Regions from separate parts of the Lactiplantibacillus paraxiangfangensis genome, predicted to be linked through region 2. Evidence: predicted binding sites of a transcription regulator. Region 2 holds the regulator's gene; the other holds the start of a gene.
The links. The regulator HrcA, encoded in region 2, represses chaperone genes, less so after heat shock. The targets are predictions, from matches to a motif close to TTAGCACTCNNNNNNNNNGAGTGCTAA.

Region 1 (15,063 bases), on a different contig from region 2:
ATCCAGCCGGTAAAGTGATCGATGAGATGGCTCATGAAGGAAACGACACGTTTAAATTTCCACGAGCAATGATCGATGAAGACAACTACGACTTTAGTTTTAGCGGTCTCAAGAGTGCGTTTATTAATACCGTGCACCACGCCGACCAAATTGGGGAGACCTTGGACAAGAACGATTTGGCAGCCAGCTTTCAGGCGAGTGTCGTCGACGTCTTGACGAGTAAGACGTTGCGGGTATTAAAGCAGTACCCGGTTAAACAGCTCGTTTTGGCGGGTGGCGTAGCCGCAAACCACGGCCTGCGCGAACGGCTTCAAGAAGTGTTACCAAAAGAATTTCCAAATACTGATTTAGTTTTGGCCCCACTCAAGTTGTGTGGCGATAACGGCGCCATGATTGGGGCTGCTGGTTACGTTCAGTACCAGCACCAACAATTTGGTGACGCAACGCTAAATGCAGATCCTAGTTTGGAATTTGATTGGATGCCTAACATGCCCCACTAAGGCTGACTTAGTACGGGTGGCAAACTTATAATGAAGATAAAAAAGCGGCTCAGATAAAATCTGAGCCGCTTTTTTTAGTTGGAATTAGTCCATATTTTCAAGGGCTTCGGCTTGTTCAGTCCAGTCCGTTTCGGCTTGTGCTTGCTCTGCGTTAACGGCGTCAAGCTGCTTTTGTAAGTCGCCTAATTTGCCAGAATCGGAAAAGTTTTCCGGTTGTGCCATTTCTTCTTGGATGACCGTTGCCTGTTGTTCCAAATCGTTCATTTTAGCTTCAAGTGATTCGACGCTACGCTCTAACTTACGCTTTTCACGTTGTTGTTGCTTGCTAGCTTGATAATTCTGCTGGCCCTTTGAACGCGGTACGGCAGCTGAAGCGGTCGTGGCATCTGGGTTAGCTAGTGCGGCCTGTTCGGCGGCTTCACTCGCGGCCGCCGCAGCGAGTTCTTCTTGTTCTTGTTTCTTATCGATATAGTAATCGTAGTCGCCTAAGAACAGTTCCGTTCCTTCGGGTGAGACTTCGACGACACTAGTGGCCACTTGATTAATGAAGTAACGGTCATGAGAAACGAAGAGGAGGGTCCCGTCAAAATCATTGAGGGCCACTTCCAACACTTCCCGACTATCGATATCCAAATGGTTGGTCGGTTCGTCAAGAATCAAAAAGTTATTATTTTGCATCGCAAGTTTAGTTAGCAATAAGCGAGCCCGCTCACCACCGGATAGAGCGTGAATTGGTTTGTCGACGTCTTCGCCGGTAAAGAGAAAGCTCCCGAGAATCGTCCGGATATCCTTTTCAGGCGTGGTTGGGTGTTCGTCCCATAATTCGCTTAAAACTGTTTTGCTATCATGAAGGTTCCGTTGTTCCTGGTCGTAGTAGCCAGTTACGACGTTAGTGCCGAAGACGGCTTGACCTTTGATGAACGGAATCTTTCCTAAAATACTTTTTAAGAGGGTCGATTTACCAATCCCGTTGGGGCCAACAATGGCGACGGCTTCGTGTTTTTTAACGTTAAGGTTATCCGGTTCTGATAACGTTTGACCAGCGTACCCAACGGCGGCATCCTTAACGGTCAAAACAATGTTCCCACTTTGCTTGGCAGCGTGGAAGCCAAAGTGCGCCGTTTTGTCATCGCCGTCTGGTCGGTCTAAACGGTCCATCTTAGCTAACTGTTTACGCCGAGCTTGCGCCCGCTTCGTCGTTGACGCCCGTACAATATTCTTGTTGACGAAATCTTCTAACTTACTGATCTCAGCTTGTTGTTTTTCGTAGTGTTTCCACTGGGCCTGAATGCGGGCGGCTTTTTCCTGAACAAATTGATCGTAGTTTCCGGTGTAGTGGATCATTTCATGATGGGATAGGTCGTAGACTTCGTTAACAACGCGGTCTAAGAAGTACCGGTCATGGGAAACGATTAGTAAGGCGCCGGTATACGATTGCAAATAACTTTCCAGCCAAGTTAACGTTTCAACGTCCAAATGGTTGGTCGGTTCGTCCAAAATCAAGAGATCCCGTTTTTCAAGCAATAGTTTGGCTAACGCCAACTGAGTCTTTTGACCACCAGAGAGTTCGGTGACCGATTTGTCGTAAACGTCGGCGTCGAATTGAAATCCGTGCAAAACGCCGCGGATTTCGGCCTGATAGCCGTAACCATTTTTTTGTTGAAAGGCGGTTTGAACCTGATCATAAGTTTTTAAAGTTTGTTGGTAAGTTTGGTCGTCCGCAATGACGGCGGGGTCGCTTAATTGAGCTTCTAAGCGGTGCATTTGGTCTTCTAAGGCGTGCACTTCGGCAAAGACACTGCTCATTTCTTCCCAAATCGTATTGTTGCTGTCGAGGCCTTGATCTTGGGCTAAGTAACCAATGGTCAGGTCTTTACGCATCGAAATCTGGCCCTCATCCGGGACCGTTTCACCGGCAATCATTTTTAGTAAGGTTGATTTACCCGCACCGTTGCGACCAACTAAGGCCACCCGGGCATGTTCTTGAATGTCCATTTGTACGTTATCGAACAAGACATCGGCGCCAAAACGCCGCATGACTTGCTGTACTTGTAGTAAAATCACGCTTTTTTAAGCTCCTTTCACATTTAATTCGTCACACAATTGTAGCATATTGCAACGGTCTGCCCTAGTAATACGGAATAATAAGTAATTATTATTTCACAAAGTGACGCACTATGCTAGAATAGTGTCAGCAAATTCACAAACTTTTGGTAAGGAGGGATCGTCCGAATGGCAGAAACAAAAATTCCTCGGGCAACGGCGAAACGGTTGCCGATTTATTATCGTTATCTCAATATTTTATTAGATGCCGATAAAAAACGGGTTTCATCAACGGAATTGTCCGAGGCGGTTAAGGTAGATTCAGCAACGATTCGACGCGATTTTTCATATTTTGGGGCCCTAGGTAAACGGGGGTACGGATATGATGTTGAAAAGTTACTTTCGTTCTTTAAGAAAATCTTGAATCAGGATACTTTAACGAACGTTGCCTTGATTGGGGTCGGAAACTTGGGACACGCGTTACTTAACTTTAATTTCCACAAGAACAGTAACGTGCGGATCTCCGCAGCTTTTGATGTTAACGAGGCCATTGCGAATACGGTACAAAGCGGTGTACCAGTATATCCAATGACGGAACTTAAAAAGCAATTGATCGAACAACAAATTGAAATTGCAATCTTGACAGTACCAACGACGGCTGTGCAAAACATCACTGATGAATTGGTAGATGCCAACGTCAAGGGAATCATGAACTTTACACCGTTACGCATTTCAGTACCGGATACGGTTCGGGTTCAAAATGTCGATTTAACCAATGAATTACAGACGCTGATTTACTTTATTGAACACTACGGTGAACAATTGGGTGATCACGGCAATTCTGACGATGAATAATAAAAACGCTTGGGATTTTTTCCCAAGCGTTTTTATTTGGCTAGCGGTTATTTACCAAGTAGTGTAGGTAAAATAACAACGCTATTCATTAAAATATGCGCTAACATCGAAGTCTGGATACGGCCAGTTTGGCGGTATAACCAACAAAAGAGTAAGCCAATGAAGGCGTACAGGATAAAGTGACCGTCGGCGTGCGCAAAACTGAAGAAGACACTGGAGATGAGCGCGGCCCCGATTTGCCCAGTCAGTGGGGCAAGGTTGCCAAAAATCACTTTACGAAAGACGAGTTCTTCCATAATAGGGGCGCCGACCATAATTGCTAGGAAAAAGAACGGGTACTGGCGGCCAACGGTTAAAAGCGTCGTCGTATTGGCCGACGCCGTAGAGTGCCCGAGTAGTTGGGTGAGCTGTAAAATCACCATTTGCCCGACAATGACCAGCACGGTACCTAACAACCCCCATAGCAGTGCTTTAACCCAACTAACGGGGTGCTTTTCTAGAGGATTAGGTTCGTGCATCCGACTGGCAACGATGACCAACAGCACAGCGCCGACTAGGTAGTCAACGGTCTGGATGACGAAGACCTGCGATCCCAAATTATGAAAACTAGCGACCAAAAGGCTAGGTAATGCGTAAATTATAAAGTAGAGGATTAAAATGATTAGCGATTGGCGGCGATTAGCCATCAGCTCACGTCCTTTGATTTAGTTAATTTTCGAGTCAATTTGACTTAAGTAATCCCATTATAGTCGATTTGACATTCTTTGACTAATAATTGACAAATCACTTGCATTCTTAAATCAAAATGATATAGTTATCTTTGTAATTAGCACTTGGGTATTAAGAGTGCTAAAAAGAATAAATGGAGGGATTCACGTGTTAAAACCATTAGGAGATCGCGTCATCTTGCAACAACAAGAAGAAGAAGAACAAACGATTGGTGGTATCGTTATTGCCAATAACGCTAAGGAAAAGCCACAAAGCGGTAAAGTTGTTGCCGTCAATGACGGTCGTGTTTTAGATAACGGGACGAAGGTTGCCCCAAGCGTGAAAGTCGGCGATCAAGTATTGTTCGACAAGTACGCCGGTACTGAAGTTAAGTATGAAGGAACTAAGTACCTTGTTTTACACGAAAAGGACATTGTCGCAGTCGAAGACTAATCCATTTAAAACAATATTTAATTAAAAAATTATTCATGAGGTGAAAATAGATAATGGCTAAAGAATTAAAGTTCTCTGAAGATGCACGAGCAGCTATGCTTAAGGGTGTCGATCAATTAGCTGACACCGTTAAATCAACGTTAGGGCCTAAGGGGCGCAACGTCGTATTGGAACAATCATACGGTTCACCAACCATTACTAACGATGGTGTGACAATCGCTAAAGCAATCGACTTGGAAGATCACTTCGAAAACATGGGTGCCAAATTAGTTTCCGAAGTTGCTTCTAAGACTAACGATATTGCTGGTGATGGGACAACCACTGCCACGGTCTTAACCCAATCGATCGTTAACGAAGGTATGAAGAACGTTACGGCCGGTGCTAACCCCGTTGGTATTCGTCGTGGGATTGAAGAAGCCACTAAGACAGCGGTTGATTCTTTACACGCCATGGCTCACCAAGTTAAGACGCAAGAAGATATTGCGCAAATTGCTTCCGTTTCATCTGCTAGCAAAGAAACTGGTAAGTTAATTGCCGAAGCCATGGAAAAAGTTGGCCATGATGGGGTTATCACCATTGAAGAATCCCGTGGGGTCGATACGAGCTTAGACGTTGTTGAAGGGATGCAATTCGATCGCGGTTACTTATCACAATACATGGTAACTGATAACGATAAGATGGAGGCTGACCTTGATAGCCCTTATATCTTAATCACCGACAAGAAGATTTCTAACATCCAAGATATCTTACCATTGTTACAATCAATCGTTGAACAAGGCAAGCCATTGTTGATCATTGCTGATGATATTTCTGGCGAAGCCTTACCAACCTTGGTTTTAAACAAGATGCGTGGGACGTTCAACGTCGTTGCAGTTAAGGCACCCGGTTTTGGTGATCGGCGTAAGGAACAACTTCAAGATATCGCCGTCTTAACTGGTGGTACTGTGATTACCGATGATTTGGGTCTTGAACTTAAAGACACAACTATCGATCAGTTAGGTCAAGCTAACAAAGTTACGGTTACGAAGGACAACACGACCATCGTTGAAGGCGCCGGTGCTAAGGACGCAATCAAGGAACGGGTTGACTTCATCCGTAACCAAATCAGTGAAACCACTTCTGATTTTGATAAAGAAAAGTTACAAGAACGTTTGGCTAAATTAGCCGGCGGGGTTGCCGTAGTTCGCGTTGGTGCCGCTACGGAAACTGAATTAAAAGAACGCAAATACCGTATCGAAGATGCTTTGAATGCGACCCGTGCGGCCGTTGAAGAAGGCTTCGTTCCTGGTGGTGGGACTGCCTTTATCAACGTCATTAAAGACATTGCCGCTTTGAAAGAAGAAGGCGACGTTCAAACTGGGATCAACATTGTTAAGCGGGCCTTAGAAGAACCAGTTCGTCAGATCGCTGAAAATGCTGGTCTTGAAGGTTCTGTCATCGTCGAAAAGATGAAGGACCAAAAGCCAGGTGTTGGGTTTAACGCAGCAACTGACGAATGGGTTGATATGATCGAAGCTGGGATCGTTGACCCAACCAAGGTTACCCGTTCTGCTTTACAAAACGCTGCTTCAGTTTCAGCCTTATTATTGACGACGGAAGCCGTTGTTGCTGAAAAGCCTGAACCACAAGCACCAGCTGCACCAGCCGCACCAAACCCAGGTATGGGCGGTATGATGTAAACCGTTAGTTAAAAACGGTAAGTACAACTATAGTGATTAAAAATAGCTGCCGTAAGGGATCAATGGATGCCTTGCGACAGCTATTTTGGGCTTTAAGAAAGTCAGCGCTAACCACGTCAAACTCAATTATTTGCAAAAAGGCTAAAGAGCCAAAATAGTCGCGTCATCGGGTAGCCTTGGATGCTAGTGAAATTAAAGTGTTGCTTTGCGTCGGGTGGCGCGTTAGAATCAGTCGTTGGCGAAAAATTGCGAAAATAATTTAATTGATTGCGATTTTAACGTGTAGTATTTACTAATTTAAAGTAGTAAAATCTACTTTGACTTAGCTTACTTGGGAATAATTATTTTTGAAATAAAGGAGTTATTATCATGTGGCGTTATTTAAAACGGTTGCTAATTGGGAAACCGTTAAAAACCATGGATGAGGGTGGGCAAGCGCTCACCAAGTTCAAGGCGTTGGCGCTGCTGTCTTCAGACGCGCTTTCGTCAGTTGCCTATGGTACTGAACAAATCACAACCGTCTTAATTACACTTTCAGCAGCTGCCTTGATGTATCAACTATATGCTGCGGCGCTCGTGTTAGTCCTGTTGTTTGCGATTACGATGTCGTATCGTCAAATTATTCGGGCCTATCCGTCCGGTGGTGGGGCTTACGTTGTTGCTAGTACGAACTGGGGGCGACCAGCCGGGTTAGTTGCCGGGGGGTCACTGCTCGTTGATTATATGCTAACCGTTGCGGTTTCAGTAACTTCTGGGACTGAAGCGATTACGTCAGCGATTCCAGCACTAACGAATTATCAAGTGTTGATTGCAATTGTGATCGTGATTGCGATTATGGGGTTAAACTTGCGGGGCATGCGGGAGTCAGCTTCGTTTCTAACGTTCCCCGTGTACTTTTTCATCATCATGATTATTGGCATGGTCTTGTGGGGTGTCATGAACATTGCGAGTGGTAACTTAACTTACCATGCGTCGGCAGCGATTGGCGCACCGGTCCAAGGGATGACCCTGGTGTTATTCTTCCGTGCGTTCTCATCTGGTTCATCCTCACTGACTGGGGTTGAAGCCATCAGTAACGCGGTGCCAAACTTTAAGCGTCCTAAACGTAAGAATGCCGCTAATACGCTTGCAATTATGTCATTGATATTAGCTGCTTTCTTTGCTGGGATTACTTACTTGAGTTATTACTTGGGAATTAAACCACAAGCTGATAACACGGTCTTGTCACAAATTGCGTCAGCCGTATTTGGTCACGGCTTGTTCTACTATTTATTACAACTTTCTACGGCCATGATTTTAGCCGTTGCAGCGAATACCGGTTTCTCAGCTTTCCCAATTTTGGCCTATAACTTGGCGAAAGATAAGTTTTTGCCACATGCTTATATGGACCGTGGAGATCGCTTGGGTTACTCGAACGGAATTATCTCGTTAGCCGTTGGGGCGATTGCGTTAATCATTATTTTTGATGGGAAAACGACGCTGTTGATTCCACTATATGCGGTTGGGGTTTTCGTGCCATTTGCACTTTCTCAATCTGGGATGATTATTCACTGGTTCCGCGAACGTGGCAATTGGTGGTGGATGAAAGCGTCCGTTAACTTACTCGGTGCGCTGATTTCACTCTTGCTAGTGTTCTCCTTGTTCTTGCTCCGTTTTGGCAACGTTTGGCCATACCTAGTTGTTATGCCACTGTTACTGTACATGTTCTATCGAATTCATGTGCACTATATTCGGGTGGCAGCCCAACTACGGGTGATGGCTAAAGAAAAAGCCGAACTACATGACTACGAAGGGGCAACGGTAATCGTCCTCGTTTCCAACGTGACGCGGGTCACGGCTCAGGCGGTTAATTACGCCCGTTCAATCGGTGACTACGTTATTGCCATGCACGTTTCCTTTGATGAAAATCCGGAGAAGGAACACAAGACGGCGGCGGAATTTAAGTCAACTTTCCCAGACGTTCGGTTTGTGGATATTCACTCGTCGTACCGTTCCATTGCAACACCAACGCTACGTTTCTGTGATGTCATCGCAAAACGTGCGGCGGAACGGAACTTCTCGACGACCGTCTTAGTCCCACAATTTGTACCGAAGAAGCCTTGGCAAAATATTTTGCATAACCAAACGAGTTTGCGGTTACGGGCAGTATTAAATTCACGGGAAAATATTATCGTCTCAACTTATAATTACCATTTAAAAGAATAGTTACCTTAATGTGTCACCAGTGATTGGTGGCACATTTTTTTAAAAAGCGTGACCGAAATGCGGTGCCTTTACTAAGTTTCTGTGAAGTGAGTTGTCAAGGTGCGCTGAGATTTGTATAATTATCCTAATAGATGAGAAGGGAGTTGCGCACAAATGATTAGATTTGAAATTCTAGTTAGCTTAATGGCAACCATGATGATCTCCGCAATCTTGACGCCATTTGTGCGAAAACTTGCATTTAGAATTGGTGCGATCGACAAACCTAATCGCCGCCGGGTCAACAAGGTACCCATGCCAACCATGGGTGGCTTAGCGATTTTTATTTCTTATACGATTGGGACGACGATTTTATATTTGATGCATCAATTCCCCAGTCGGCTGTTTTTCGCATTGCTGGGTGGCGAACTGATTATTTTGAGTACTGGGATCATTGATGATGTTTATGAGCTAAAGCCCCGACAAAAAATGTTGGGGATTACGCTCGCAGCGCTAGAAGTTTACTTTATCGGCGGCATTCGAATGACCACCTTTACAGTACCGTTTTTAGGCCTAATTCACTTTCAATGGTTGAGTTTACCAATCACTTTGTTGTGGATCTTAGCGATTACTAACGCAGTGAACTTAATTGATGGGTTGGACGGCTTGGCAACCGGGGTTTCCATCATCTCGCTGAGCACGATGGGAATTATCGGTCTGTTCTTTTTAAATGCCAATACGTTCGTTTCCTTATTAATCTTCACGTTGGTCGCAGCGATGCTTGGTTTCCTACCGTATAACTTTTTCCCAGCGCGCATTTACTTGGGAGACACGGGATCACTGTTTATTGGGTTTATGACGGCGGTCTTTTCACTATTTGGTCTGAAAAACGTCACGTTGATTTCAGTTGGGATTCCGGTCATGATTTTAGGGGTACCCATTACCGATACCGTGTACGCGATGATTCGGCGGATTTTAAACAAAAAACCAATTTCGCAAGCGGATAAGCATCATTTACATCATCGCTTGATGCAACTCGGACTGACACACCGTCAAACGGTCATGGTCATTTACGGCATTGCGTTGATCTTTTCGTTTATTTCCTTACTTTACCCAATTTCTTCCATCTGGGGCTCCATTTTATTAACGATTGGATTGCTGTTTGGACTTGAATTATTTGTGGAAGCGATTGGCCTTGCCGGTGATAATCGGCAGCCGTTATTGAACTGGATTAAACGCACCGTGGCCCGGTTTACATCGAAAACTAGTCACTAATATTAAAGAAATTGTTACAGGCTCACTGGCGGATAATCGCTAGTGAGCCTGTTTTAATTAGGGCGTTGTTCGGTTCAAACAAATAGCCTTTACTTAAAATATACAAGGGATTTACACAATCATCATTTTTAATTTACACACGGCCGGTAATATTGAAAATGTTCCAGAGACAATCAATGGATGGTATAGAACAGCCGGTGATCATGCTCGCATCACTATTCAGCACTTCCTACCCAGACTTGCTAAGGTGTTCTGCCAGCATTGATTGTTTAATTATGATAGTCAAATGGAGAAGGGGAGTTTCGATTATGAGAAAAGCAGTGACACTTGGGGCGCTGGCCGTAACAATTACCGTACTACTGGCTGGTTGTGGAAGTAATTCTGCAACAAGTACTAAGAATACTAGTAGCAGTAGCACCAGTTCAAAGACCACCAAAATCGTGGCGACTGGTTCGACTGCGTTACAACCGTTAGTAGAACAGGCTGGCCAAGCTTATCAAAATGAACATGCCAAAGTAACGATTAACGTTCAAGGTGGCGGTTCTGGAGCTGGTCTAAGTCAAGTAGCCAAGGGCTCTGTTAACATTGGTAACTCCGACTTGTTCGCACAAGAACAAAAGGGCCTGGATGCTAAGGGCTTAGTTGATCATAAGGTCGCCGTTGTTGGGATGGCACCAGTGGTTAACAAAGATGTTGGTGTAACTAACATTTCTAAGGATCAATTGGTTAAAATCTTCCAGGGTAAGATTACGAACTGGAAAGAAGTCGGCGGTAAGAGTGAAAAGATCACTGTTATTAACCGTGCTCAAGGTAGTGGGACCCGGGCCACTTTTGAAAAGTGGGGCCTTGGTAATGCTAAGGTAGCAACTAGCCAAGAACAAGATTCTAATGGGACCGTTCAAAAGATCGTTGGAACGACGCCAGGTGCAATTAGCTACTTAGCCTTCTCCTACATTAAAGATAATTTACAAGCACTTTCAATTGATAACGTTAAACCAACTGAAAGTAACGTTGCAAACAACAAGTGGAAGATCTGGGCATACGAACATATGTATACCAAGGGTCAACCAAAGGGCGAAGTTAAGGACTTCTTAACTTACATGACTTCTAAGAGTGTTCAAGGTAGTCTTGTTAAGAAATTAGGTTACATTCCATTGACTTCAATGAAGGTCGACCGGGGACAATCTGGTGAGATCACGACCCTTAAATAGTGACTGTTAAGTCGCACAAAAGCGTCCGGAAATTTTTCCGAACGCTTTTTTTGTGGGGTGATTTAGTTTGATTGAACGGGGACTTCGTTAAACTGTTCGCCCTGGTCTTCAAAACTGGCTTGCCCACTCAGCAGGTTGGTGATGGCTGTTTGAGTGGCAGCCAGCGTAGCGCTGTCGACCGCAATCGTCTGGGTGACTTGAACGCCGTAGTCGGTGTCTAAAGTCATCATATTTTGCTGGGTCAAGTAGTAGTTCAGCGCGTCAACGTTACGGTAATCAATCGTAACGGCGAGCTTTGTTTGTTGAACCCGTTGAACTTTTCCGATACTTTCAATGGCCAGTGCGGGTGCGCCGCTGTAAGCCCGAATCAAGCCGCCCGCGCCGAGCTTAATGCCCCCAAAGTAACGCGTCACAACGGCTAAAACGTCGTGAATTTCGTTCGTCTTTAACACTTCTAAGATGGGCGAACCAGCCGTACCGACGGGTTCACCGTCGTCACTCATACGCTGGATGTGATCATCTTCGCCTAAGACGTAAGCAAAGCAATTATGATTGGCTTTGGGGTTATCCGCCCGCACTTGCGCAATTTTTTTCTGGGCATCAGCTTCGTCACTGATGCGAAAAAGGTGGGCAATAAAGCGTGATTTCTTAATAGTTTGCTCACTAACCGTGTTTTTAGGAATTGTGTAGTATGGTTTTGTCAAAATTAAGGGTTCCTTTCAAGATGTTTGGCTCAGTTATTCGGATGTTATTGATAGGAGGTGCAGTTTAGTGGAAAAATCAGCACTCTATGGTCGCCAGCTCTGTTTAACGCCTGGTGAAGCTCAGGGATTACCCCCGGAAGTTCAAAAAATCGTGGGCATTCAAAGGGATGGTCAGACGTTGCGCTGCAATCGCTGTGGGAGCAATCTAACACCAGCGATGGCGCAGTTGCCTAATCAACAATATTACTGTTATCAGTGCCTGAATTTGGGCCGGGTCAGTACCTTAACTTCACTCTATCACATTCCAGAACCAAATGAATTTTTGAATTATCCCACTTGTAGCTGGCAGGGAAAATTGACGCCCCAACAAGCTGAGTGTGCCGAACGGGTCCGGACTAATTTTGAGCAGCGCAGCCGGCACTTACTGTGGGCGGTCACCGGTGCAGGAAAAACGGAGATGCTATTCCCGGGGTTAGCCTGGGCCCTTAGTCAGGGCTTGCGCTGTGCGTTGGCCTCCCCGCGGGTCGACGTTTGTTTGGAGTTAGCGCCAAGGTTACAGGCTGCGTTCCAAGACGCTGAGATCGCCCTTTTACACGGTCGGAGCGACGAGCCGTACCGGTACTGTCAGTTAACGATTTGCACAACGCATCAACTGTTGCGGTTTCGAGCAGCGTTTGACGTCTTAATTATTGACGAAGTAGATGCTTTTCCGTTTGCGGCGAATCCGCGGTTGCATTACGCGGTCAATCAAGCCGTTAAACCAAACGGCGCCTTACTTTATATGACGGCCACGCCTAGCCATGAGTTATTGCGACAGGTGCGGCGTGGACAGCTCAGTATCAGCTATTTACCGCTGCGTTTTCATCAGCACTTGTTGCCAACGATTAAAGTCAGTTTGCAACCGCACTGGTGGCGCACGATCACGCGCGGACAACTCCCGTCATGTTTGCGGCGCAAGTTAGACGCCTACGCAAAGTCGCATCAACGGTTCTTACTATTCGTCCCCCGTGTTGCTCAGTTAGCGCAAGTCAAAGCGGCGATTGAGCGGGCGGTGCCAGCATTAAACGGACTGACCGTCCATTCCACGGATCCGGAACGGCTGGAAAAGGTCCAACGCATGCGTGACCATCAGGTTCAATTTTTAGTGACAACCACGATTTTGGAACGGGGCGTAACGTTACCTGGTATTGATGTCATTGTTTTAGGGGCCGATGATCCTATCTTTTCGACCGCCGCGTTAGTTCAGATTGCAGGGCGGGTCGGGCGTAGTCGGGAACGCCCCGATGGCCTCGTTTGGTTTCTGTGTGCGAGTTACGCCCGGACCATCAAAAATGCACGGCGACAAATCAAACTGGTCAACCGGAAAGGACGGCGACTGCAGCGTGCAATGCCTACTGTGTCACCAGAACATTCATCATAAGACGAGTCTACAGTGGTTGTTAAGCTGGCAGCCACTGGCGCACCCCGTTGTGTGCGCCGCTTGTTGGCAAGGTTTTACCCGGATTGAGCGGTCAACCGCCTGTCCGGGGTGCGGTCGGGCGCAAGCTAGTCGGCGACTGTGTCCGGATTGCCAGCGTTGGCCCGTTAACCAGCCTTTTCATAACGTTGCGTTATTTACTTACAATGATGCCATGCACAATTATTTTCAGCAATATAAGTTTCAAGGAGATTACCGGGTGCGAGCAGTATTTGCAACGTTAATGCAGACTACGGTCAATCAATTAGCTGGTGACCTTGTGTTAACCATCCCAGTCACAGCGAGTACCATGATGACTCGGGGCTTTAATCAGGTCACCGGGTGGTTAACGGACGATTTAAATCAAGCGGACGGGCTAGCAACGTTGGCACAAGAAAAAGGGGTGGCGCAATCTCAAAAGGCCCGGCAAGAACGGTTGGAAACGCCCCAGCCGTTTAAGCTCGTGATAAGCGCTGAACAATTACGGCATCAACACGTGATTTTAGTTGATGATATCTATACGACTGGGAGCACGATGCGGCACGCGGCTGACCTAATTATCGAAAACGGTGCCAAGTCAGTAACGGGGCTAACTTTGGCTCGTTAATTATGATGAAAAACGCCGTTTGGATTGTTTATTGTAGCGCTTTCTATTATAATAAAAATAAGCAAAGCGATTGAAGAGTGGTCCTTTGGTTGCTTTGGGTACACAGTAATGTGTGTGAAGGGAGAGAAGATCTATGCTAAATTTTAATATTCGCGGTGAAAATATCGAAGTGACCCAAGCTATTCGAGACTATGTTCAAAAACGGGTGGGGAAGTTACAAAAGTATTTCGGCAATGACGTTGACTCCATTGCCCATGTTAACTTGAAGATTCACCCAGATAAGACTGCTAAGGTCGAAGTTACGATTCCACTTCCATATTTAGTTCTCCGGGCAGAAGAAACTTCTCCTGATATGTATGCTAGTGTTGATTTGGTTACCGACAAGTTGGAACGCCAAATCCGCAAGTATAAGACGAAAGTTAACCGTAAATCCCGTGAAAAGGGTTATAAAGCGATTGACTTTGCAGCAACTGATGAAACGGTTGCCGCTGCAGACAATGATCAGGACGATAAGTTAGACGTTGTACGTACGAAGCGGGTGGCTTTAAAGCCAATGGATAATGAAGAAGCAATCCTTCAAATGGATATGCTGGGCCATGATTTCTTTATCTATCAAGACGCAGAAACGGATGCGATCAACATCGTCTATCGGCGTAACGATGGCCGTTACGGTTTGATTGAAACCGACGACAATCAATAATTTAAGATTATTAACGAAAGAGCGGGCCATATCGATGGTCGGTTCTTTCTTTTTTTAATAAAGCGCGCGTTATCGGTTACATTGATAGCGCGCTGTTTTCATTACTCGTAAAAAATGGTAAAATGACAAATGGTATTTTATTTTGAAAATAGACTAATTGAAACGATACTTAATTATTATTATTTGGAGAGGATACGTAAATGGCCAACATTTTAAAACGCTGGGTCGAGAGTGATAAGCGGATTATTCGGCGTCTCGACAAGACTGCCAATAAAGTTGAAGCTTATGCTGACGAATATGCCAAATTAAGCGATGCTGACTTACAAGCAAAGACCCCAGAATTTCAGGAACGGTACAAGGAGGGCGAATCGCTTGACGATTTGTTGCCAGAAGCATTTGCGACGGCGCGTGAAGGTGCTAAGCGGGTACTAGGACTTTACCCGTTCCACGTTCAGATCCTTGGGGGGATCGTGTTACACGAAGGCGATATTGCCGAAATGAAAACTGGTGAAGGTAAGACGTTAACGGCAACGATGCCGGTCTACCTAAACGCCATTTCCGGCAAAGGTGTGCACGTTGTAACGGTCAACGAATACCTATCAGCGCGTGATGCGACTGAAATGGGTGAATTGTATCACTGGTTAGGGATGACTGTCGGTATCAACGGTGCTGAAAAGTCACCCGAAGAAAA
Region 2 (15,063 bases):
TCATGCAGGTGATTAATTTACAGTACCCGGTGGATTTCAAGCAAATCCCCGCTGGTCCAAGCGTCCTCGCTCTTGGTTTTTTTGACGGGGTACACCAGGGCCATCAACAAGTCGTTGCGACCGCTAGAAGAGCCGCACGCGCAAAGCAGGCACAACTAGCCGTGATGACGTTTGATCAACACCCGTCCGTCGTCTTTGGAAATGCTGATCCGCAACACGTGCGGTATTTGACAACGGTGGATCAAAAAGCAACGTTAATGGCGGAAATGGGCGTTGATATCCTTTATGTGTTGCACTTTGACCGTGTCGTTGGGGCGTTACCACCCCAAACGTTTGTTGATCAATTGATCGTGGGCTTACATGCCCAGACGGTGGTCGCCGGTTTCGACTACACGTACGGTCCTAAGAACGTTGCAAATATGCAACACTTGGGTGAATATGCGCAGGGACGGTTTGACATTATCGAAGTGCCAAAAGCGGTTCTTGGTGATCAAAAAATTAGTTCAACGCGAATTCGAACGGCGTTGGATGCGGGTGACATTGACCTCGCCAATGACTTGCTCGGTTACCAGTACGAAACGGCTGGTGAAGTGGTTCACGGGGAAGCCCGCGGCCGGACCCTCGGTTTTCCAACGGCTAACGTTGCCCACGGGAGCAATGCCCGGGTACCAGGCATTGGGACGTACGTCACGATGGTCCAAGTAGGCAATCAGTGGGTCATGGGGATGGCATCCGTTGGGCGTAACGTGACGTTTGGTGATGACCGGCCCATCACGGTTGAAATCAACTTACTCAATTTTAGTGGCGATATTTATGGCCAGACGGTGACGGTTCGCTGGGCACACCGGATGCGCGGGGAAGTTAAGTTTGCTAGCGCGGATGAATTAGTCGACCAGTTGAAGCGTGATGAACAGGAGACGCGTGACTATTACGTGGCGCACCCATTTCTAGTGACGCCCCGGTTAACGGCAGTGCAACAACAAAAGCAATCAAAAACGGAGGAAGCATAATGGCAGCGACGGATAAAATCTTTCAACATGGTACTTTAGGATTGTTAGTTCCCGGTTTGTTCGACGGAACGATTACGGCCGGTGAATTGCTGACCCATGGGGATACTGGGATTGGGACGCTTGATGGTTTGAACGGGGAAGTAATTATCATCAACGGCCATGCCTACCAAGCACGTGAGGATGGTCAGGTACGAGAAATCGCTTCTGATGAGACCTTACCGTTTGCATCGGTCCACTTTGAAAAGCCCGATATCAGCGCGCCAATTGAAACGACGAACCAGGCGGACTTTGAGACCCAAGTTGTCCGTGATTACCGGTTAAGAAACGTTTTCGCTGCAATTCGGATTGACGGAACGTTTAAAACCATTAAGACGCGGGTAGCGCCAAGACAGCAGCCGCCTTATAAGACGTTGGTTCAAGCGACGGCAACTCAGCCCGAGTTCAGTGGGGAGCACGTTCAGGGGACCATTGTCGGCTATTACGCGCCGCAGCTCTTTCAAGGTGCCACGGTCGGTGGGTTCCACTTACACTTTTTGAGTCAGGACCATCAATTAGGCGGGCACTTATTAGGCTTTGAAATTGAACAAGCCGAATTGAAAATTCAACATTTTGCTGATTTTCAAGTTCATTTGCCAATTGATAACGAGGCCTACTTACAAGAAGAATTTGATAACGAAACGATCGACCACGCCATTAACAAGGCGGAACGTTAAGCAAACGACCTTTTGGCTATAGTGGTATAAAAATAACGGTTCAGAAATTTTACTCAACAGATTTCTGAACCGTTATTTTAATTTGGCTTAATTTCGGTTTTGGGTAAAAAAATTAGCACGATTTGCGTTTATTATTAGCACTCTAATAATAAGAGTGCTAATATAGACGTTGTGAAAGGGAAAAGGTCATGGTAAGGGTGCCAAGTATCAGCTAGTTTTGCTAAATCTTGTTTCAAAATCATCATGGCTAGACCACCGTTTAGCAAGGGATTGAGACCTGATTCAATTAGTTGGTAGTGGATATAAAAAATACTTTGCCCTTCCTTGACTTTCACCTGAAGGGTTGTTATATTAGTAATTGTGTTAGCACTTAACTTAACAGAGTGCTAAAAAGAGGTGATGATCACGTTAACTGAACGACAAAGCCTGATTTTGAAGGCCATTGTTCGTGACTATACCGAAGGCGGTAATCCCGTTGGATCCAAGTCGCTGGTGCAAGAGTTGCCAGTGAAGGTCAGCTCCGCAACCATCCGTAACGAGATGGCACGACTTGAAGACCTTGGGTTGATCGTTAAGACGCACCTATCATCAGGTCGGATTCCATCTATTAAAGGGTATCGGTACTACGTTGACCATATTTTGAAACCAGAAAAGGTTGACGGTCAAGATTTGAAAGTCATCCAGCATTCGTTGGGTGGCGAGTTCCATAAGATCGACGAAATTGTTGCGCAATCTGCCGACATCTTGTCACAATTGACTAGTTACACGACGTTTACGTTACGACCAGAGTTAAAAGATAGTCGGTTGAGTGGGTTCCGTCTCGTGCCACTTGGCAACCATCAAGTGATGGCGATCCTTGTGACGAACAACGGCGACGTTGAAAATCAGACGTTTACGATTCCCAATGATTTATCTGGTGATGAGCTCGAACCGGTTGTTCGGTTTATCGATGATCAATTGATTGGCCTGCCGTTACAAGACGTCCTGCAAAAATTACAAAAGGAAATCCCACTGAAGCTTGCGAAGTACTTGCAAGATCCTAAGGGGTTCTTAGATATTTTTGGCAGTGTATTGTCCAAGGCAGCCTCTGAACGATTCTACGTCGGTGGTAAGTTGAATCTTTTCAACTATACGAGCCAACAGAATCCGCGAGAATTGCAGTCATTGTACTCGTTGCTTGACCAAACGGACAACTTAGCGAATGTGATTGGGCCACCTGGTCAACACATTCAGGTTCGTATCGGTAATGAGATCACCAACGATTTGTTGAAGGATTACAGTTTAATCACTGCGACGTACGATGTTGATCAGCACGGTAAAGGGATGATTGCCATCCTGGGCCCGACAGCGATGCCGTATTCGCGGATGATTGGACTGATGGGTGCGTTCCAACAGGAGCTTGCCCGCAAATTATTAGATTATTACCGGTACTTTGACGAGTGACGGACAGGGAGATGAAAGCATTGGCTAAAGAAACAAAGAGTGCTGAAGCAGCTGAAGAAACAACTTCAACGGCCACCAGTACGACTAGTGAAGCTAGTCAAGCCGCGACTTCGACTGCCAGTGAAACAGCAGGTGCAGCGGACAAACAGTCGGCCAAAGATCCACGCGATGAACAGATCCAAAGTTTGAAAGATCAGCTTAATCAAAAGGATGACCAGTTACTTCGTGCCCAAGCGGAAATTGTGAACATGCAAAACCGCAACAAGAAGGAACAGGCCGCAATGATCAAGTATGATGGTCAATCGTTAGCTAAGGATGTTTTACCCGTTTTGGATAACTTGGAACGGGCATTATCAACGCAGGCAGACGACGAGGCAGCACAACAGTTGAAGAAGGGCGTTGAAATGGTCTATGGTCATTTACAAGACGCTTTGAAGAAACACAGTGTTACCGAAGTGCCAGCTGATGGTGAGAAGTTTGATCCAAACGTTCACCAAGCTGTTCAGACAGTACCTGCTGACAAGGATCATCCGGCTGATACGGTTGTTCAAGTCTTACAAAAGGGTTACCTTTTCAAAGACCGGACGCTCCGCGCAGCAATGGTCGTTGTCGCACAATAAATAATTAAAAATAAAAATAAATTAAAAAGAGGTTTGTTGATTTATGGCAAGTAATAAAATTATCGGTATTGACCTCGGGACGACGAACTCTGCAGTTGCCGTTCTCGAAGGTAATGAACCTAAGATTATCACAACTCCTGAAGGTGGCCGGACGGTCCCATCAGTCGTTGCGTTTAAAGATGGCGAAACTCAAGTTGGTGAAGTTGCCAAACGGCAAGCAATCACTAACCCTAACACTGTTTCATCAATCAAGCGTCACATGGGTGAAGCGGGCTACAAAGTAAATGTTGATGGCAAGGACTATACGCCACAACAAATTTCTGCGATGATTTTACAATACATCAAGGGCTTTGCTGAAGACTACTTGGGTGACACGGTTGAAAAGGCCGTTGTAACCGTTCCTGCATACTTTAACGATGCGCAACGGCAAGCAACCAAGGATGCTGGTAAGATTGCCGGCTTAAACATCGAACGGATTATCAACGAACCAACCGCCGCTGCATTGGCTTATGGTTTGGATAAAACCGACAAAGATGAAAAAATCTTAGTCTATGACCTTGGTGGTGGGACTTTTGATGTTTCCATCCTTGAATTAGGCGACGGGGTCTTTGAGGTGTTATCAACCAATGGTGATACGCAACTTGGTGGTGACGACTTTGACCAAAAGATTATCGACTGGTTAGTTGCTGACTTTAAGGCTAGCAACGGTGTCGACTTATCCCAAGACAAGATGGCCTTACAACGGTTAAAGGATGCTGCTGAAAAAGCTAAGAAAGACCTTTCAGGTGTTTCTGAAGCCCAAATCAGTTTGCCATTTATTTCTGCCGGCGCAAACGGCCCATTACACTTGGAAACCACGTTAACTCGTGCCAAGTTTAATGAATTAACGGCTGACTTAGTTGAAAAGACGCGGATTCCTGTTGAAAACGCGTTGAAGGATGCTAAGTTATCTGCCAGTGATTTGGACGTTGTGATCTTAAACGGTGGGTCTACTCGGATTCCAGCCGTTCAAGACGCCGTTGAAAAGTGGACTGGCAAGGAATCAAACCACTCCATTAACCCTGACGAAGCCGTTGCTTTAGGGGCTGCCGTTCAAGGTGGTGTCATTACTGGTGACGTTAAAGACGTTGTTTTACTTGACGTTACGCCACTTTCCCTTGGAATTGAAACCATGGGTGGGGTCTTCACTAAGTTGATCGATCGGAACACGACGATTCCAACAAGCAAGTCCCAAGTCTTCAGTACTGCTGCGGATAATCAACCTGCCGTAGATATTCACGTTTTACAAGGTGAACGTCCAATGGCTGCTGATAACAAGACGCTGGGCCGTTTCCAATTAACGGACATTCCAGCTGCACCCCGTGGTGTTCCTCAAATCGAAGTTAAATTCGATATTGATAAGAACGGTATCGTGAACGTTTCCGCTAAGGATATGGGCACGAACAAAGAACAAAAGATTACCATCAAGAGTTCATCGGGTCTTTCTGACGATGAAATTGATCAAATGGTCAAGGAAGCTAAAGAAAACGAAGACGCCGACAAGAAGCGTAAAGAAGAAGTTGACTTGAAGAACGAAGTTGACCAATTGATCTTCACGACTGACAAGACGTTGAAGGAACTCAAAGGTAAGGTTTCTGATGAAGAAGTCAAGAAGGCGCAAGATGCCCGTGACGCTTTGAAGAAAGCCCAAGACGACAACAATGTTGACGAAATGAAGGCCAAGAAGGACGACTTGAACAAGATCGTGCAAGACTTGTCAGTTAAACTTTATCAACAGACCCAACAAGCTGAAGGCGCAAAAGCTGGCGCTGATGGCAAGGCTGCTGATCAAGGTAAGAGTGACGATGACAATACGGTTGACGGTGACTTCGAAGACTTAGATAAAGATAAGGATAAGAAGTAATACCGAGTAAACAAAAAAGGCCAGGGCCGCGCGGTCTTGGCCTTTTTGCTTTAAATATGCTAATATTAATGAGACTTTAAAGGGATCATTAGGAGGTTACGATGGCAGAACAAGACTTATATAAGGTTCTGGGTGTTGAAAAAGACGCCAGTCAGGATGAAATCAAAAAAGCTTACCGCAAGCTTTCAAAGAAGTATCATCCCGATTTGAACCACGAACCCGGTGCAGAAGAAAAGTTTAAAGCTGTCAATGAAGCGTATGAAACGTTAGGTGATCCGCAAAAACGGAGCCAGTACGATCAATTTGGATCCGCTGGCGGGCAGCAAGGTTTCGGTGGTGGCGCTGGCGGCTTTGGCGGTCAAGACTTTGGTGGTTTTGGCGGCGGCGGTGGTTTCGACGACATCTTCAGTCAGTTTTTCGGTGGCGGGGGCGGTGGTAGCCGCCGTCCTAACCCGACGGCGCCGCAACAAGGCCGCGACTTACAATATGAGATGACGCTAGAATTTGAAGACGCCATCTTTGGTAAGAAGACTAATATCACCTATAACCGTGAAGAACAATGTGAGACTTGTGGTGGTTCCGGTGCTAAGCCAGGGACTTCACCAGTTACTTGTTCTAAGTGTCACGGGAGCGGGTATATTCAAGTTCAAACGAATACACCACTTGGTCGCATGATGAGTCAGCAAGTTTGCGACGTTTGTCATGGGACTGGGAAAGAAATCAAAGAAAAATGTGCAACCTGTGGTGGTTCTGGTCATACTGAACAGAGCCATTCCATCAAGGTTACCGTTCCTGCTGGGGTTGAAGAAGGCCAACAAATGCGTCTTCAAAACCAAGGTGAAGCTGGGGCTAATGGGGGTCCTTACGGGGACTTGTTCATTATTTTCCGGGTTGAACCTAGCAAAGACTTCGAGCGGGATGGTGCGACGATTTACTTCAAGTTACCAATCGATTTTGTACAAGCCGCGTTAGGTGACGAAGTTGAGGTCAAGACCGTGCACGGTGACGTTAAACTCAAGATTCCAGCCGGCACCCAAACGGGCACAACTTTCCGCTTACGTGGGAAGGGTGCACCGCGGTTACGGGGTAATGGTAATGGTGATGAGCGGGTAACCGTCGCAATTGAAACACCGACCCATCTAAATAAGGGACAAAAAGAAGCTTTGAAGACTTTTGCCAAAGCCAGTGGTAAAACCGTTGCTGGTAATGGAAAGAGTTCACTTTTCGATAAGTTACGTGGTGTTTAAGGGTTTCTTAACCTTTTCAGCACTGTACAAATGAAATTTGATCAAAGGGACCGTCCAACCGACACCAATCGGCTGAATGGTCCCTTTTGTTGTGGGTACCCGCAAGTGGCCACTACCGTTTATTAACTAACCTTTCAGAGTGCTTGATTTGAGACAAACCGTTTCGTTCTGCTGTAATTGGGATGCGGTCCAGTGCTAGAATTAATCAAGGAGGTAAAGGAAAGCCAATCTTTGTGGGGGATGGTTTAACGGTTATGTTACAAAATCGTTACAGTAATGTCAGTGGTTAAAACGGACGTGCAGGGTTTTTATCCTTTTCGAATGGAGTTGTGAATTTGCTAGGATGATTGTTAGAATTATCCTTGAACTTAGCGTACTCGCAGTGAAGCTATACGCGGATCAAAAAGAGTCCGTGATAAATTAGACTAGTGGGGAAGTTAATAATTTGAAGTCAAATAAGGGATTAATCGTAATCGTTCTTGGGCTGTTAGTGCTTGGTGGTGCCGGAACGTGGTTTGTTCGACACCAAGCACGCACCGCAAAGACCGAGCAAATTCAACGCAAAAAGAAAAAGACGGCCAAGGCCGTTGCAAAGAAAAATTCGCAACTGAGTCGTAAAGTTAACCGAACAGAATTTGTGAATACAAAGTCGCCGAAAAAACAAATTACTAAGACGCTCGAATTGAGCCATTTTGTTGGGACGGCGCTGGTCATCAAAAATGATCAGGTGATTTACCAAAAAGGATTTGGATACGCTGATCAAGCGATGGCAATCAAGAACACGCCAGCATCTAAGTACCAAATCTTATCGATTCAAAAGTCGATTACCGCGGTGGGCATTATGCAACTGGTTCAAGCGGGAAAGATGAAGCTAAGTGATCCGGTGACGAAGTACTATCCAACTATCAAGTACGGTCGCAATACGACCATTCGTCAGATGTTAGATATGACGACCGGTTACTGGTTAAAAAAGGGCTCTAAGAAGCCGTTATCTGAAGCACAAACGGTTAATTACGTCTTAGATCACATGGTTTATCGTAAGCAAAAGGTCGGCATCTTCAACTATTCCGCGGCGAACTACGTTTTACTCGCTGGGATTATTCGCAAGGTATCCGGTCAATCTTACCAACACTTTATTAATAAACAGATTATTCATAAGCTGGGATTGAAACACACCGGTTTTGTGGTTAACGGGATGGGAACTAATGCGACGACGGGCTACAAAGCGTCGGCTAAGCAAATTCTCCCTAAGTATAAACACCAAGAGCATGAGACGAAGGCCCAAATGCATAGTGAACTTGGTACTGGTCAGATTTATATGTCGACCGGTGACCTATTCAAAGTTGAAAGTGCAATTTTAAAGGGCAAGTTGATCAAGAAGGCCAACGTCGCGATTCTGCATACGCGGACCGCGACCGGCGAATATGGCGGTGGGGTCTATAACATCAGTAACGGGATCCGCTCACACGGGTTGGGTTACGGCTATGAGTCCGACGTCCACGTTTCGGCAGATGGTCGAAGCGGCGTGGTACTACTCAGTAATTACCGACGCCGTTCGGCTAGTATCGAATTTGCCGCCAACAAAATATTTAGTGAATTAATGATTGGTGATTTATAAACGCCATTGGGATGAATAATTTGAGGAGGTGAAGGCATGTTCGCAAAATTGAAAAGCTGGTTTCAACGTCCGGTGGTTCAATTCATTGCGCTAACAGTATTTTATTTTGCTGTCATGCTGGCTTTGGTTTACCTATACGGGTACAGTGGGATCAACCAGGCCAAGTTCATTTACAATGAATTCTAGTAGGTGGACGCGTTAATTTATTGTTTGGGGGAAATTAATAATGATTAAAAATGTCATCAAAACAATCGATGATTACGCACGGACGCAACCCACTAAAGTGGTGTATGACGTCCAAGGCGTACAGCACACGTATGCTGAATTAAAAGCTTATTCAGACGCACTAGCAGCGCATTTAGATACCTTAGATTTACCAGCCAAAGCACCAATTATTGTCTTTGGTGGGCAAACCTTTGAAATGATTGCCACCTTCTTAGGCGTGGTTAAGTCTGGTCGGGCTTATATCCCGATTGACACCCATTCGCCTAACGAACGGTTGACGATGATCAACGAAATTGCAAAGCCAGCGGCGGCCATTGCCGTTGTTGATTTACCAACTGGTGTCGGCACGACGCCAGTGATTACGCCAGATCAATTGGACGCCATTTTCAAGACGACCGTTGATTATCAGGCTGATCATGCGGCCGAGGGAGACGATGATTACTATATTATCTTTACTTCCGGGACTACTGGTAAGCCTAAAGGGGTTGAAATCAGTCACGACAACTTATTAAGTTACGTTAACTGGATGCTCAGCGATGATTTTGGTCTACCAAAGCAACCAAACTCATTATCGCAACCACCGTATTCTTTTGATTTATCCGTGATGGATCTTTACCCAACCCTTGCAATGGGTGGGACGCTCTACGCGTTACCAAAGGCGGTTACTGATGACTTCAAGCAATTATTTGCCGCTTTACCAACGTTGCCAATCAACGTTTGGGTCTCAACGCCATCGTTCATGGATATCTGTTTGTTGGAACCCAAGTTTGATGCTGAACACTTACCAAGCTTGACGCACTTCTTGTTCTGTGGTGAAGAATTGACGCATAAGACCGCGGCAACGTTAAAGAAACGTTTCCCAGATGCGCGGATTTTTAACACTTATGGTCCAACTGAAACGTGTGTTGCGGTGACCCAGATCGAAGTTACTGATGACGCGTTAGCTAAGTTTGACCGGTTACCAATTGGTTACGCTAAAGCTGATACTAAAATGATGATCGTTGACGAGGACGGTCACGAAGTTCCTAACGGTACGGAGGGCGAGTTAATTATTTCTGGCCCTAGCGTTTCAAAGGGTTACTTGCACAATCCTGAAAAGACTGAAAAAGCGTTCTTCAGCTTAGATGGTCAACGCGCTTACCATTCCGGTGATATCGGGACGATGGATGACGATGGGTTGTTCCGTTACCGGGGCCGGGTCGATTTCCAAATCAAGATGCACGGTTACCGAATTGAATTGGAAGAAGTTGACCACTTCTTAGGACAACAACAACATATTAAACAAGCCGTTGCGGTTCCAAAATATAATAAAGAGCATAAAGTCACACAGATGATTGCCTACGTTGTGCCGAAGTCAAATGATTTTGAAACGGATTTCGCGCTGACAACGGCGATTAAAAAGGACCTTCAAGGAATGATGATGGAATACATGATTCCCCAACGGTTCGTCTACAAAGAGAGCTTGCCATTAACGCCTAACGGTAAAATTGATGTCAAGTCGATCATTAAAGAGGTTAATCCAGAATGATGTCTTTTGACCCATACGGTAACCCGACGTACTTTGTATTGCTCTTTATTGCGTTGCTACCGTTAATGATTGGTCTACTTTACGGGCGACGTTCGCACGTTTACGAATCGATCATTTCATTCATTTTCTTACTGTTAACGTTCGGTGGTGTCAAATGGCATACCGGGATTGCGTTAATTTGTTACCTGATTTACCAGATCACACTGGTGTGGCTGTATTCCAAGTATCGTCAGCGACCGGATTCACCCAATAAGGGTTGGATCTTTGTGGTCAGTGTTATTTTGGCGATTGCTCCGTTAGCGGCTGTTAAAATCACGCCAGCGGTCAGCCATGGCGCTAGTTCAATCATTGGTTTCTTGGGAATTTCTTATTTAACCTTTAAAGTGGTTCAAACCATCATGGAAACTCGTGATGGTGTGATTAAAGAGTTCCATCCGGTCTTGTTCGGGCAGTTCTTACTGTTCTTCCCAACCATCTCATCTGGTCCAATCGACCGTTATCGGCGGTTTGTTAAGGATTATGATAGTGTACCAACCCGGAGTAAGTACTTGGGATTAGTTGAAAAAGGGGTCCGCTATATTTTCTTGGGCTTCCTTTACAAGTTTATCCTGGCTTACATTTTTGGGACCCGGATGTTACCCGTTGTTGAACACGCTGCTTTACAAGCACACGGTATTTCATGGGCGCTTGTCGGTGTCATGTACGTGTACAGTATGGACTTGTTCTTTGACTTCGCCGGTTACAGTTTGTTTGCCGTCGGGATCAGTTACTTGATGGGTGTGGAAACACCAATGAACTTTAACCAACCTTTCAAGTCTAAGAACATCAAAGACTTCTGGAATCGTTGGCACATGACGTTGTCATTTTGGTTCCGTGACTTTATCTACATGCGGTTAGTTTTCTTCTTCATGAAGCATAAGGTCTTCAAGAGTCGGATCACGACTGCCAACGTTTGTTATGTCATCAACATGCTGATTATGGGGTTCTGGCATGGGGAAACGTGGTACTACATCGTTTATGGGCTGTTCCATGGTTTGGCAATGGTCGTCAACGATGCCTGGCTACGTTACAAGAAGAAGCATCAGGCGCAGATTCCGTCCAATAAGTTTACGGAATACTTTGCGATTTTCCTGACGTTTAACGTGGTTTGTTTCAGTTTCTTGATTTTCTCAGGATTCCTGAACACGTTATTCTTCACAGCTCGGCCATAAATTTAATTTAAGGGAGTAATTTATTATGGATGATACAAAAGCAACGGTCTTATCAATTTTACAAGATTTAACTGGTGAAGACGTGTCAGGTAACATGGACACGAACTTGTTTGACGAAGGTATCCTTGATTCAATGGGTTCAGTTCAACTCTTATTGGAATTACAAAACCAATTAGGAATTGAAGTGCCGGTCTCAGAATTCGAACGGTCAGAATGGGACACACCGGCTAAAATTGTTGCTAAGGTCGAGAGTATGCAATGAGTGTTTCCAAACGCCTTTTTAAGATTTTTGGGCCAATTATTTTGGCGGCAATCTTATTATTGGCCGTTCTGCTTTCACCATTCTCATTTGGATTAAACCACGTTTCTAAAGATACTGAACGTAGCGCAGCGGTGTCCTTGTCAGCCAACGTTTTAAAGGGCCGACAGATTAAGCGCCAAGCGTTGAGTGATGGTTACGTGCCGTTCTTCGGTTCATCTGAATGGTCTCGGTTTGACCCGATGCATCCATCCGTATTGGCAGAAAAGTATCACCGTGATTACCGCCCGTTCCTGCTGGGTGCACGGGGAACGCAATCTTTGACCCAGTACTTCGTGATGCAATCGGTTAAAAAGCAGATTACAAATAAGAAGGCCGTCTTCGTAATTTCGCCACAGTGGTTCGTCCCACAAGGCACTGCGAAAGATGCTTTTGCTTACTACTACTCACCACTACAAACCATTGACTGGCTCCAGACGGAAAAAAACACTGAGATGGATCGTTACGCGGCAAAACGCTTGTTACAGATGCCATCCGGTTCTTCCGACAAGGTGTTAGCAGGTGCGTTAGCGCGGGTCGCCGCTGGTTTTAAACCAACTGGTGCACAGATGGCTTACGTGAACTACAAGGCGCGGGTGTTAGGTAGTGAAGATGAATTCTTCTCCCGGTTTGGGATTGCCGGTAAGAACTTGAATACCGTCAATCAGCAGGCTAAACAGTTACCAGCAACTTACGATTTTAATAAATTAGATGCGTTAGCTGGTAAAATTGGGAAGGCCCAAACGACTTCTAATAGCTTGGAAATCAGCAACCGGTTCTGGAAGACCAAGCTGAAGCGTAACTACAAACGCTTAGAAGGTTCCCAGACGCACTTGAACTATACCAAGTCACCAGAATTTGCTGACTTCCAGTTAGTCTTGAACCAATTTGCCCAGACGCATACCGACGTATTATTCATTATTCCACCAATTAACCAACGGTGGTCGGATTACACCGGTTTGTCGATGGACATGATTGCAAAATTCGATCAGAAGATTCGTTACCAGTTAACCAGCCAAGGGTTTAACAACATTGTTGATTTAACCCAAGACGGTAACGAAGATTACTTCATGACCGATACAATTCACTTAGGTTGGCGTGGATGGTTAGCGGTTGATCAAAAGGTCAATCCGTTCTTAAGCAAGACCAATACACCGAAACCAAAATATAAAATCAACGACGACTTCTATTCGAACAAGTGGCAACAGTTGGATCCGGATGAGTTGGGCACGTTTGAAACTAAATAGTGATGACAAATCGCACTAGCCAATTGGTTAGTGCGATTTTGAGTTTTGCGGATAAATTGAGATTACTTGCTTTAGTTGGTATAATTGTAAGGATTAGGAATTAGGAAGAAAGTAGGAAAATCAATGGATAAAGCGACAATGCAGGATCGACAAAAGCACATCCGGAATTTTTCAATCGTCGCCCATATTGACCATGGTAAATCAACATTGGCGGATCGGATTCTTGAATTAACGGATACCATTTCGAAACGAGAAATGCAGGATCAGGTACTGGATTCAATGGATCTAGAACGAGAACGTGGGATTACCATCAAGTTAAATGCGGTGGAGTTGCATTACCAGGCCAAAGATGGTGAAACGTATATTTTTCACTTGATTGACACCCCGGGACACGTCGATTTCACGTACGAAGTTTCGCGGAGTTTAGCGGCCTGTGAAGGCGCCGTATTGGTTGTGGACGCAGCCCAAGGGGTTGAAGCCCAGACACTGGCAAACGTCTACTTGGCAATTGACGATGACTTGGAAATTGTTCCGGTAATCAACAAGATCGACTTGCCATCTGCGGAACCCGAAAAGGTCCGCAAAGAGATCGAAGACGATATCGGGATTGACGCAGAAGACGCTGTGCTAACTTCTGCTAAGGCCGGAATCGGGATTGAGGACCTCCTTGAACAAATCGTGAAGAAAGTCCCAGCACCACAGGGCGATATCGACGCACCGTTAAAGGCGTTGGTCTTTGATTCAGTGTACGATGACTACCGCGGGGTTGTTTTGAGTATCCGAGTGCACGAAGGAATTGTTCGTCCTGGTGACCGCATTCGGTTGATGAATAGTGGTAGTGAGTACGAAGTAACCGAAGTTGGAGTTAACTCGCCCAAACCACTGGCGCGGGACTTCTTAATGGCTGGAGATGTTGGTTACATCACGGCCAGCATCAAGGACATTCAGGATACCCGGGTGGGTGATACGGTGACTAACGCCGCACGCCCAGCTGAAAAGGCGTTGGAAGGTTACCGCGAAATGCACCCAATGGTTTACGCTGGGATTTATCCAACCGATAATGCCAAGTTTACCGATTTACGTGAAGCGTTAGAAAAGCTGAAGTTAAACGATGCGGCGTTGGAATTTGAAGCCGAATCGTCACAGGCGTTAGGGTTTGGGTTCCGGTGTGGTTTCTTAGGGTTATTGCACATGGATGTCGTTCAAGAACGGCTGGAACGTGAATTTAACTTAGACTTGATCACGACCGCACCATCAGTAACGTACCACGTTCTGATGACTGATGGAACTGAAAAAGACGTCGAAAACCCAGCTGAAATGCCGGAAGCGTCGTCAATTAAAGAGATTCGGGAACCTTACGTTAAGGCGCAGATCATGGTGCCAAACGAATACGTTGGGGCCGTCATGGAATTGGCCCAACGTAAGCGGGGCGAGTTCGATACGATGGAATACTTAGATAATAACCGGGTCAATGTGGTGTACTACATTCCGTTATCCGAAATTATCTTTGATTTCTTCGATAAGTTGAAGTCCAATACGCGGGGGTATGCTTCCCTTGATTACGATATTGACGAGTACCGTGCAAGTGATTTGGTCAAAATTGATATCTTGTTGAACGGTGATCAAGTTGATGCGTTGAGCTTTATTGCGCACCGGGACTTTGCGCCGGCACGTGGTCGGGAAATTGCTTCGAAGTTGAAGACGATTATTCCACGACAAAACTTTGAAATTCCAGTTCAGGCGACGATTGGTTCTAAGGTCATTGCCCGGACGAACATCAAGGCTTACCGGAAGGACGTTACGGCCCACTTATACGGTGGTGACCGAACTCGCCGGATGAAGTTACTTGAAAAGCAAAAAGCAGGTAAGAAGCGAATGAAGGCTGTCGGTCGGGTAGAAATCCCACAAGAAGCGTTCATGGCAGTTTTGAAAACTGACGAGGAAGAAAACCCGTCATAGAAGGGTTCCGCTGAGGCGGAGCTTTTTTATTTGGGTGTTTT

Region 1: the regulator HrcA is predicted to act here: its motif matches at 4,225-4,251, upstream of groES (co-chaperone GroES).

Annotation. Positions count from the first base shown of each region.
Region 1 covers NZ_BTPW01000022.1:17,743-32,805, reverse strand. Annotated here, with positions in the region: gene tsaD (tRNA (adenosine(37)-N6)-threonylcarbamoyltransferase complex transferase subunit TsaD) at 1-500, shown strand, start outside; gene AAA939_RS11795 (ABC-F family ATP-binding cassette domain-containing protein) at 585-2,564, opposite strand; gene AAA939_RS11790 (redox-sensing transcriptional repressor Rex) at 2,733-3,398, shown strand; gene AAA939_RS11785 (CPBP family intramembrane glutamic endopeptidase) at 3,446-4,084, opposite strand; gene groES (co-chaperone GroES) at 4,275-4,559, shown strand; gene groL (chaperonin GroEL) at 4,613-6,238, shown strand; gene AAA939_RS11770 (APC family permease) at 6,608-8,443, shown strand; gene AAA939_RS11765 (glycosyltransferase family 4 protein) at 8,597-9,694, shown strand; gene AAA939_RS11760 (phosphate ABC transporter substrate-binding protein) at 10,003-10,905, shown strand; gene AAA939_RS11755 (YigZ family protein) at 10,968-11,609, opposite strand; gene AAA939_RS11750 (ATP-dependent helicase ComFA) at 11,677-13,029, shown strand; gene AAA939_RS11745 (ComF family protein) at 13,046-13,672, shown strand; gene hpf (ribosome hibernation-promoting factor, HPF/YfiA family) at 13,806-14,372, shown strand; gene secA (preprotein translocase subunit SecA) at 14,573-15,063, shown strand, end outside.
Region 2 covers NZ_BTPW01000006.1:15,135-30,197, reverse strand. Annotated here, with positions in the region: gene ribF (riboflavin biosynthesis protein RibF) at 3-1,010, shown strand; gene budA (acetolactate decarboxylase) at 1,010-1,723, shown strand; gene hrcA (heat-inducible transcriptional repressor HrcA) at 2,123-3,166, shown strand; gene grpE (nucleotide exchange factor GrpE) at 3,178-3,786, shown strand; gene dnaK (molecular chaperone DnaK) at 3,830-5,689, shown strand; gene dnaJ (molecular chaperone DnaJ) at 5,791-6,936, shown strand; gene AAA939_RS04075 (serine hydrolase domain-containing protein) at 7,382-8,554, shown strand; gene AAA939_RS04070 (teichoic acid D-Ala incorporation-associated protein DltX) at 8,591-8,740, shown strand; gene dltA (D-alanine--poly(phosphoribitol) ligase subunit DltA) at 8,781-10,307, shown strand; gene dltB (D-alanyl-lipoteichoic acid biosynthesis protein DltB) at 10,304-11,518, shown strand; gene dltC (D-alanine--poly(phosphoribitol) ligase subunit DltC) at 11,544-11,780, shown strand; gene dltD (D-alanyl-lipoteichoic acid biosynthesis protein DltD) at 11,777-13,063, shown strand; gene lepA (translation elongation factor 4) at 13,187-15,022, shown strand.